DNA from 3 places in the Pseudoduganella sp. GCM10020061 genome. Region 3 is predicted to be linked to each of the others. Evidence: predicted binding sites of a transcription regulator. Region 3 holds the regulator's gene; each other region holds the start of a gene.

Region 1 (3,257 bases), 130 kb from region 3:
GGAGTTGGCGATGGTCTGGAACTCGGTGTTATCGCTGAAGAAGCCTGCGCACACCAGCTTGTTCTTGCGGCTCGCCTCGATGCTGTAGGCAGCGACGGCGGCGCGGAACTCGGGGTCGATGTCGGCAGTCTTCTTGCTGAAGGTCGGCGACGGCTTGTACTGCTGGTTCGACACCGCCGGCACGAACTCCGGATTCTCCGGCGCCAGGCGCGCCAGGTCTTCCGCGCGGCGCACCGCTTTTTCGATCGACTTCTCATCGAACTCGTTGACGGTGGCGGTGCCCTGCTTCTTGCCGAAGGCGACCGACACGCCCATCTGCGTGTTCTCCACCAGGCCGGCGGTCGACACGGCGTTGCGCGCAAAGCGGATGTTGCCTTCGCGCGAACCGTTGATCGACACCTGGCACTGGTCGGCCTTGGTATAGGACATTACGCGGTCGGTAATGCGCTTGGTTTCTTCTTGGGTCAGAAATTTCATGTGCGTGTTCCCTGCTTAGCCAATTTTGCGTGCGGTGTTGATGACGTTGATGCCGTTGAAGCGCGAGGTGGACGATCCGTGCGAGACCATCGATACCTGCGACGGCTGGCCTTTGCCATCGAAGAAGGAGCCATCCATGCGCCAGTCGCTCTGGTCGCAGATCGCCGAGCAGGCGTTCCAGAATTCCTGGGTGTTGGACTGGTAAGCCACGTCCTCCAGCATGCCTGCGATCTTGCCGTCCTTGATTTCGTAGAACAGCTGGCCGCCGAACTGGAAGTTGTAGCGCTGCTGGTCGATCGAGAACGAGCCGGCGCCCACGATGTAGATACCCTTCTTGACGTCCTTGATCATCTCGTCCGGAGTCAGCTTTTTCGTGCCGGCCTTGAGCGAGATGTTCGGCATGCGCTGGAACTGCACGCTGCTCCAGCTGTCGGCGAACGAGCAGCCCTGCGATTCTTCCAGTCCCAGCACGTGCGCCTGGTCGCGCGTGGCCTGGTAGCTCACCAGCACGCCGTCCTTGATCACGTCCCACGACTTGGTCTTCACGCCTTCGTCGTCGTAGCCGACCGCGCCCAGCGAACCCTGGCGCACCTTGTCGGCCTCGATGTTGACGATCGGGGAACCGTACTTGAAGTTCTTCGACTGCCACTTGTCGAGCGTGGCGAAGCTGGTGCCGGCGTAGTTGGCTTCGTAGCCGAGCACGCGGTCCAGTTCCGTCGGGTGGCCGACCGACTCGTGGATCGTCAGCCACATGTGTTCTGGCGACAGCACCAGGTCGTACTTGCCCGGCTCGACCGACTTGGCGGTGAGCTTCTGCTTGGCGTGCATGCCTGCGGCGCGCGCGTCTTCGACCACGTCATACGCGCCGTTGTACAGCGTGGCGACGCCGCCTGCTGCCTTGATCTTGTTGTGCGGCTTGGCGTCCAGGTATTCGTAGCCCATGCCCACCGGCGCCGACAGGCCCTGGCGGGTGCGGAACTTGCCGGTGCCACGGTCGACCGCGGTGGCGCTGAGCGGCAGCCACAGACGGTGGATGTCCTGGTCGATGTAGGAGCCGTCGGTGGAAGCGAAGTACTTCTGCTGGTTCACCTGGAACAGCATCGACTGCATGAAGTTCGCGCCGCCGTCCATGCCGGCCTTGTTCGCGGCCAGCAGCATATCGGCCTTTTCCTTGATCGGGACGAGGCGCCAGTCCTTCTTGATCGGGGTCGCCCAGCTCACTTCGCCCACGCCCTTGACCGGCGCGAGGCGCACGGGTTCGGACTGCAGGCGCGCATTCGCCTTCGCGATCGCCACGGCCTGGCGCGCGGCGTTGGCCACGGAGTCCGGCGTCATGTCGTTGGTGGCGGCGAAGCCGTAGGCGCCACCGGCCACCACGCGGATGCCCACGCCCGCGGACTCGGTGTTCACCACGTTCTGCACCGTCATGTCGCGGGTGGTGATGAACTGGTTCAGGTAGCGGCCGATGCGCACGTCGCAGTAGCTCGCGCCAGCCTGCGTGGCGGCCGTCATCGCCGTGTCGGCGAGTGCTTTCCTGAGTTTGTTATCGACTGGTTTGACCAGTTCTTCTGCAGCGATGACGCGCCCGGCAACCGGGAGCATCATCGATCCCAGGGCCATACCGCCGATGTTTAAAAAGGTACGACGTTCCATTCTGTCTCCTGTGCTTTTTTGCTTTGATGGACCGAAAAACCGCAGGCAACCTTAGCAGTAAAACGGAGAAATTACCACGCAAAGTTTGTGCCAAACGGGCAGCCGTTTCATTCTCTTCACAGGGTGTATGCACACTGTATGGACGGCCTCATGTCCGCGTACGTCCGCATGCTGTCCGGCGCCGCCGCGCGGACACGTATGCATGCATACACCGCACACATTCGCTTGACGCAGCAGCAGGCTTGCCAGATGATCGCCGTCATCGATTAACCAACAAGAACGGAGTAACGATGAAACGACTGATCCTCGCTGCGATGATGGCCATTGGCGCCGCCGGCGCCGCCCACGCGCAAGACCCGCTCAAGGCCGCGATCGAAGGCGCGCACCGCACCCCCGCCAACGTCGCACGCGACAGCGCACGCCACCCGTACGAGACGCTCAGCTTCTTCGGCATCCGTCCCGACATGACGGTAGTCGAACTGGAGCCGAGCGGCGGCTGGTACACCGAGATCCTCGCTCCCTACCTGCGCGAGAAGGGCAAGCTGATTGGCGCGGCCGAAGAGATGAAGCCGGAGAACCGCTACGCGATGGCGTTCAAGAAGAAGATCGATTCCAACCCGGCGGTGTACGACAAGGTCGCGGTAGGCCTGTTCGATCCGGGCAAGCAGTACAACATCGCGCCGGCCGGCAGCGTCGACATGGTGCTCACCTTCCGCAACATGCACAACTGGATCGGCCAGGGCGACGAGAAGATGCGCGAGCTGCTGAAGGCGGTGCACACGGTGCTCAAGCCGGGTGGCGTGTTCGGCGTGGTGGACCACCGCCTGCCGGCCTCGATGAAGCAGGATGAGCGCGCGTCGTCGGGCTACATGCACGAGGCGTGGGTGATCAAGACGGTGGAAGCGGCGGGCTTCAAGCTGGCGGCCAAGTCGGAAGTGAATGCCAATCCGAAGGACACGGCGAACCATCCGAAAGGCGTGTGGACGCTGCCGCCGTCGTACGCGTTGAAGGATGTCGACCGCGAGAAATACATGGCAATTGGCGAGAGCGACCGCATGACGCTCAAGTTCGTGAAGCAGTAAGACCGCGGGGACTGTCCCTGCGGGACTGTACGCTGATCTTTCCTG
Region 2 (3,257 bases), on a different contig from region 3:
GCAACGAGGCCGGGCGTGGCCGGGCCGAGGAAGATGCCGGCGGCCAGGTAGCCGACCAGGGCAGGCAGTTTGAGGCGCAGGGCGATCAGGCCAAAGACCAGGCCGAAGCCAAGGGCTGCGGAGATGGTGGTGATCAGGCTGATGTCATGGGGCATCCGTATTCCGTTTCCAAGTGATCAAGCGGTCGATTGTAACGTGATCGTGGGAAAGTTCGGGCGATGCGTCCGCTGTCAAGACGCAGGGACGCAGGGAACTTACCGCTTGAGCTTGCGCCAGAGGGTGGTGCGGCTGATGCCCAGGTAGGCGGCCGCTTCATCGCGGCGCCCGCCGAAACGGGCCAGCACTTCCTCCACCGATTCCTCATGGCGCCTGGACAGCTGGGGCGCATCCGGCGCCGCCCGCAACTCCGGCGCGATCGACTGCAGGAAGGCCGGCGTCAGCGCCTGCAGCGGCTCGTTGGCAAGGAACAGCGCCAGCCGCTCCATCAGGTTGCGCAGCTCGCGTACGTTGCCGGGCCAGCGGTAGTGCTCCAGCAGCGGCAGGCAAGCCTGCAGCTCGGCGCCGAGATTCGGATGCGGCCGGGCGCCAAGTGCCGCCATGGCGCCCTTGAGCGCCCAGCCGGCCAGCGCGCCGATGTCGGAGGCGCGCTCGCGCAGCGGCGGGATCGCCACGCGCAGCACGGCCAGCCGGTAGAACAGGTCGGCGCGGAAGCGGCCTTCGCGCACGCGCGCTTCGAGATCGCAGTGGGTCGCGCTGATCACCCGCACATTGATGGGAACCGGGCGCGTGCCGCCGACGCGCACCACTTCGCGTTCCTCCAGCACGCGCAGCAGGCGTGTCTGCAATGGCAGCGGCATTTCGCCGATCTCGTCCAGGAACAGGGTGCCGCCGTTGGCCGCTTCGAACAAGCCGGCGTGCCCGCCGCGCCGCGCGCCGGTGAACGCGCCTTCCTCGTGGCCGAACAGTTCGGACTCCAGCAGCGATTCGGCGATGGCGCCGCAGTTCACGGCGACGAAGGGACGGTTGGCGCCCAGGCTGCGCGGACCTTCGCGGTGGATCGCCTGTGCCACCATCTCCTTGCCGGTGCCCGTTTCCCCCTGGATCAGCACCGTTGCCGGCGAGCGCGCGTACATCACGACGGACTGGCGCAGCGATTCCATCGCGCGCGAGTCGCCGCGCAGGTCGTTCAGGCCATGGCGCGCCCTGAGCGTGTCGGGCACCGCATTGCGGCGCGCGCGGTTCGCCTCCAGCTGGGTCAGGCGCGCCAGTTCGAGCGCATCGTCGAAGGCTTGCCGGATCGACGCGGCCGAATACACGAACACGGCGTCCAGTCCCGCTTCCTCGGCCAGGTCGGTGATCAGGCCGGCGCCCACGATCACGCGGATGCCGGCGGCCTTCAGCTCGTTGATCTGCGCGCGCGCGTCTTCTTCGGTCACATACGTGCGTTGCGCGATCTCGACGCCGAAAGTGGCGGTGAACTCGGCCAGTTGCGGCATCGGCTCCTGGTAGGTGATGACGCCGATGCGGTTGGACACGCTGCGCGCCCGCGCCAGCGCCTGCATGATGTCGAAGCCGGACGCTTTCGCGATCACCACCGGCGCCGACACGCGGCCCTTCAGGTAGGCCGCGTTCGAGCCGGCCGAGATCACGACGTCGCAGCGTTCGGTCGCCATGCGTTCGCGGATGTGGCGCGCGGCCTCGTCGAAGCCGAGATGGATCGGCTCGATCGTCGCCAGGTGGTCGTACTCGAGCGTGATGTCGCGGAACAGGTCGGAGAGGCGGGAGACTGAGACGGTCCAGATCACCGGCTTGTCGGTGCTGGCGGACGGAGGGCGGCTGTTCGGGTTCATGTTTCAAGTGTAGTGTATTTCGCACCGTCTTGTTTCATTTTGAAACAGTTTCAGGCTCCAATGGTTCGCCGGCCGCAGGCGTGGTGCCGGAGTTGCCAAAGTCGTCCGGTCGGCGAGACATCTCGCAGAAGGCTTCTTGCCACGTTTCATTTTTGTTTCATGTTGCACCGTATGTTGCGAGCTGAAACGCTGTAAGATACGTAGTTGGACCCAAACGCTTGTAAGTCTTTGATCAGGCACAGGGGCAGGCCAGTTTCGCTGCTGGCACGATGCTTGCAGTGATATTGCCCATTACCCACCCGAACATCCTGAAGGGAAGAAGCATGAAACCAACACCAGGCGCGCTGTTCCGCCGCGCAGTCCAGGAAGAATCGCCGCTGCAGGTCGTGGGCGCGATCAACGCCAATCACGCGCTGCTGGCAAAACGCGCCGGCTTCAAGGCCATCTACCTGTCCGGCGGCGGCGTCGCGGCCGGTTCGCTGGGCCTGCCCGACCTTGGCATTTCCAACCTGGACGACGTGCTGACCGACGTGCGCCGCATTACCGACGTGTGCGACCTGCCGCTGCTGGTCGACGTGGACACGGGCTTTGGCGCTTCCGCCTTCAACGTCGCCCGTACCGTGCGCTCGATGATCAAGTTCGGCGCGGCTGCCTGCCACATCGAAGACCAGGTCGGCGCCAAGCGCTGCGGTCACCGTCCGGGCAAGGAAATCGTCAGCAAGGGCGAGATGGTGGACCGCATCAAGGCCGCGGCCGACGCGCGCACCGACGAGGACTTCGTGATCATGGCGCGCACCGACGCGCTGGCGGTGGAAGGACTGGACGCGGCGATCGACCGCGCCGTGGCGTGCGTCGAAGCCGGCGCCGACATGATCTTCCCGGAAGCGATCACCAGCCTCGAGATGTATTCGCAATTCGCGAAAGCGGTTAAAGTGCCAATCCTGGCCAACATCACCGAGTTCGGCTCGACGCCCCTGTTCACGGTCGAGGAACTGAAGGGGGCCGATGTCGGCCTGGTGCTGTATCCCCTGTCGGCTTTCCGCGCGATGAACAAGGCGGCCGAAAACGTGTACGGCGCGATCCGCCGCGATGGCACGCAGAAGAACGTGGTCGACACGATGCAGACCCGCGCCGAACTGTATGACCGCATCGATTACCACAAGTACGAGCAGCACCTCGACGCGCTGTTCGCACAAGCCAAGAACAAATAAACCCCAGGAGAATTTCCATGACCGAAAAAACTGCAGCAGAAGCAGTCGCCTTCAAGCCAAAGAAATCCGTCGCACTGTCCGGCGTCGCCGCCGGTAACACCGCGCTGTGCTCCGTGGGCAAGAGCGGCAACGACCTGCACTACCGCGGCTACGACATCCTGGACGTGGCCGACGCCTGCGAGTTCGAAGAAATCGC
Region 3 (3,257 bases):
ACAGCCGGCGCAACCGGCACCGGCGGCCCAGCCGGCCCAGCCAGCAGCACAGGATAAAAAGTAATGGATGAACAAAACAGCGGCTGCACCCTGATTGCACGCGGCCTGCAGAAATCCTACGGCAAGCGCATGGTCGTGCACGACGTGTCGCTGCAGGTGGAATGCGGCGAAGTGGTCGGCCTGCTCGGCCCGAACGGCGCCGGCAAGACGACCTCGTTCTACATGATCGTCGGCCTGGTGCCGTCGGACGCGGGAACGATCGAAGTGGCGGGCGTGGACATCTCCAGCCTGCCGATCCACCGCCGCGCCACGCTCGGCCTGTCCTACCTGCCGCAGGAAGCGTCGGTGTTCCGCAAGCTCACGGTGGAGGAGAACATCCGCGCCGTGCTGGAACTGCAGAAGGACGAACACGGCAAGCCTCTCAAGGGCGACGCCATCGACGAGCGGCTCGACACCCTGCTGGCGGAATTGCAGATCGAAAAGCTGCGCGAGAATCCGGCGCTGTCCCTGTCCGGCGGCGAGCGCCGCCGGGTCGAAATCGCACGCGCGCTGGCGACCAATCCGCGCTTCGTGCTGCTGGACGAGCCGTTCGCCGGCGTGGACCCGATTGCGGTCATTGAAATTCAACGAATTGTGCGATTCCTCAAGGAGCGCGGCATCGGAGTGCTCATCACCGACCACAATGTGCGCGAAACGCTTGGCATCTGCGACCGGGCGTATATCATCAACCAGGGTTCGGTATTGGCGTCGGGTCGTCCCGACGACATCATCTCGAACGAGTCGGTACGCCGCGTCTACCTGGGTGAACACTTCCGCATGTAAGCTCGCCGCCGCATGAAACAAAGCCTGCAGCTGCGCACTTCGCAGCATCTCGCGCTCACGCCGCAACTGCAGCAGTCCATTCGCCTGCTGCAGTTGTCCACGCTCGAGCTGCACCAGGAGCTCGAGCAGGCGCTGGCCGACAATCCCCTGCTCGAGCGCCTCGACGATCCGCTCGACCATTCGGTGCGCCTGCTGGCCGATGGCGCCATTGCCAGCAGCACGCCGTCCACCGCCACGGAAAACAGCGAGCCGCAGGGAGAGCGGCAGGAAGCCTCGCAGGAAGGCGCCGGCGACGATTACGAAGCGCCCGCCGACAGCGACAGTTCCGGCGACGACTGGGGCGACGCGGGGCGCGGCAAGGCCCCCGAGGACGACGACGGACGCATGCAGCTCGAAGCGTGCGCGACCACGCTGCGCGAACACCTGCTGGAGCAGGCGCGCGTGACGGTGCCGGAAGGGCGCGACCGCGTCCTGGTGGAGCTGGTCGTCGATGCGCTCGACGACAATGGCTACCTGGACGAAGCGCTGGAGGACATCCATGCGCGCCTCCCGCAGGAAGCGGACATCGACATCTGCGAACTGCGCACCGCGCTCGCGCTGCTGCAGAGTTTCGATCCGCCTGGCGTGGGCGCGCGCAGTGCGTCCGAATGCCTGGCGCTGCAGATCCGCCGCATGGAGCGCGTGCCGATGGTCACGCGGCGCATGGCGTTGACGATCGTCGAACAGCACCTGGCCTGGTTCGCGCAGCGCGATTTCGGCAAGCTGAAAAAAGCCCTCGATTGCGACGACGAAGACCTGCGCGAGGCGCAGGCCGTCATCCGCCAGTGCAATCCTCATCCGGGCGCCGCGTTTGCCGCGGATGCGTCAGACTATGTCGTACCGGACGTGATCGTGCGGCGCGCCAAGGGCGGGTGGTCGGTCACACTGAATCCGGACGTCATGCCGCGCCTGCGCATCAACCAGGTCTACGCGAGCATGCTCAAGCAGGCCAAGGGCGAGGCGCAGATGGGTGCGCAGCTCCAGGAGGCGCGCTGGCTGATCAAGAACATGCGCCAGCGCTTCGATACGATCCTGCGCGTTGCGCAGGCCATCGTGGAGCGGCAGAAGAACTTTTTCTCGCACGGTGCGGTCGCCATGCGTCCCCTTGTGTTGCGTGAAATAGCTGATACACTAGGTTTACACGAGAGCACTATTTCTCGTGTCACAACGCAGAAATTCATGCTGACACCGCACGGCATGTTTGAGTTGAAATATTTCTTCGGTAGCCATGTCGCCACCGAGGCAGGCGGTGAAGCCTCCTCCACGGCGATACGTGCTCTGATCGTGCAACTGACGGGAGCAGAAGACCCGAAAAATCCTTTATCCGACAGTAAGATTGCGGAGATGCTGGGGGAGCAGGGCATGGTCATCGCGCGGCGCACCGTTGCCAAGTACCGCGAAGCACTCAAGATCCCACCCGTCAGCCTGCGCAAATCTTTGTAAAGTCTCTGTAGCAGCTGTAAGCAGGGCGTTCCTCTACGCACCGGGCGCACGAACGAGCAAGTGAACTTTCAAGGAGTGTGTATGAATCTCACCATCAGTGGACACCATCTCGAAGTAACTTCCGCCATCCGTGACTACGTTCAAAGCAAGCTCGAGCGAATCACCAGACATTTCGATCATGTGATCGACATCGCCGTCATCCTCTCCGTCGACAACCTCACCGAAAAGGAAAAACGCCAGAAGGCGGAGGTCAACCTGCGCATGTCCGGCAAGACCGTGCACGTGGAAAGCCAGGCGCAGGACCTGTACGCAGCGATCGACACCTTGATGGATAAGCTGGACAGGCAAGTGATGAAGCATAAGGACCGGGTGCAGGACCACAATAACGAGTCCATCAAGTACATCCCGGAAGGCGAGAGGTCCGCGGCCTGAAAACCAGAATAACAACATCCGCGCATGGGGCGCCGTGAGCGCTCCCGAAGGCACCCCCGGGTGCCTTTTTCAATGTGGGGCTGCGCTAGAATAGCGCTTTCCTTTTCGACTACACGCCATGACTGAATACGTCCAGACCCGCGTCTCCAACGGCATCGGCTTCATCACGCTCGACCGCCCCAAGGCCCTCAATTCGCTGTCGCTCGACATGGTGCGCGCGCTGACCGACGTGCTGTTGCAGTGGCAGGCCGACCCCGGCGTGCAGGCCGTGGTGCTGGGTTCGAGCAGCGAGAAGGCGCTGTGCGCGGGCGGCGACATCCGCTTCTTCTTCGAAGCCGGCAAGGCCACGCCGATGGGCGGCTCGGCGCTGCTGGAAGACTTCTTCACCGAAGAATACGCGCTGAATCACCTGATCCACTACTACGAAAAGCCCTACGTCGCACTGATGGATGGCGTGGTGATGGGCGGCGGCATGGGCATAGCGCAGGCCGGCCCGCAGGCACGCGTGCGCGTCGTCACGG

What was found. Region 3 encodes sigma-54, which starts transcription at its own class of promoters, with help from an activator protein. Its sites were predicted from a motif close to TGGCANGNAANCTGCTTT; they were not measured.
Region 1: a site for sigma-54 is predicted at 2,206-2,223, ahead of ACFSQR_RS02465 (TldD/PmbA family protein). Genes of this name have one in related genera too.
Region 2: a site for sigma-54 is predicted at 2,113-2,130, ahead of prpB (methylisocitrate lyase). Genes of this name have one in related genera too.

Annotation. Positions count from the first base shown of each region.
Region 1 is NZ_JBHUJS010000001.1:564,276-567,532, reverse strand. It holds gene ACFSQR_RS02470 (TldD/PmbA family protein) at 1-477, opposite strand, end outside; gene ACFSQR_RS02465 (TldD/PmbA family protein) at 493-2,130, opposite strand; gene ACFSQR_RS02460 (class I SAM-dependent methyltransferase) at 2,421-3,212, shown strand.
Region 2 is NZ_JBHUJS010000002.1:466,673-469,929, reverse strand. It holds gene ybaL (YbaL family putative K(+) efflux transporter) at 1-155, opposite strand, end outside; gene prpR (propionate catabolism operon regulatory protein PrpR) at 255-1,850, opposite strand; gene prpB (methylisocitrate lyase) at 2,174-3,061, shown strand; gene prpC (2-methylcitrate synthase) at 3,079-3,257, shown strand, end outside.
Region 3 is NZ_JBHUJS010000001.1:697,175-700,431, forward strand. It holds gene lptA (lipopolysaccharide transport periplasmic protein LptA) at 1-64, shown strand, start outside; gene lptB (LPS export ABC transporter ATP-binding protein) at 64-822, shown strand; gene ACFSQR_RS03120 (RNA polymerase factor sigma-54) at 835-2,304, shown strand; gene hpf (ribosome hibernation-promoting factor, HPF/YfiA family) at 2,386-2,736, shown strand; gene ACFSQR_RS03130 (enoyl-CoA hydratase/isomerase family protein) at 2,855-3,257, shown strand, end outside.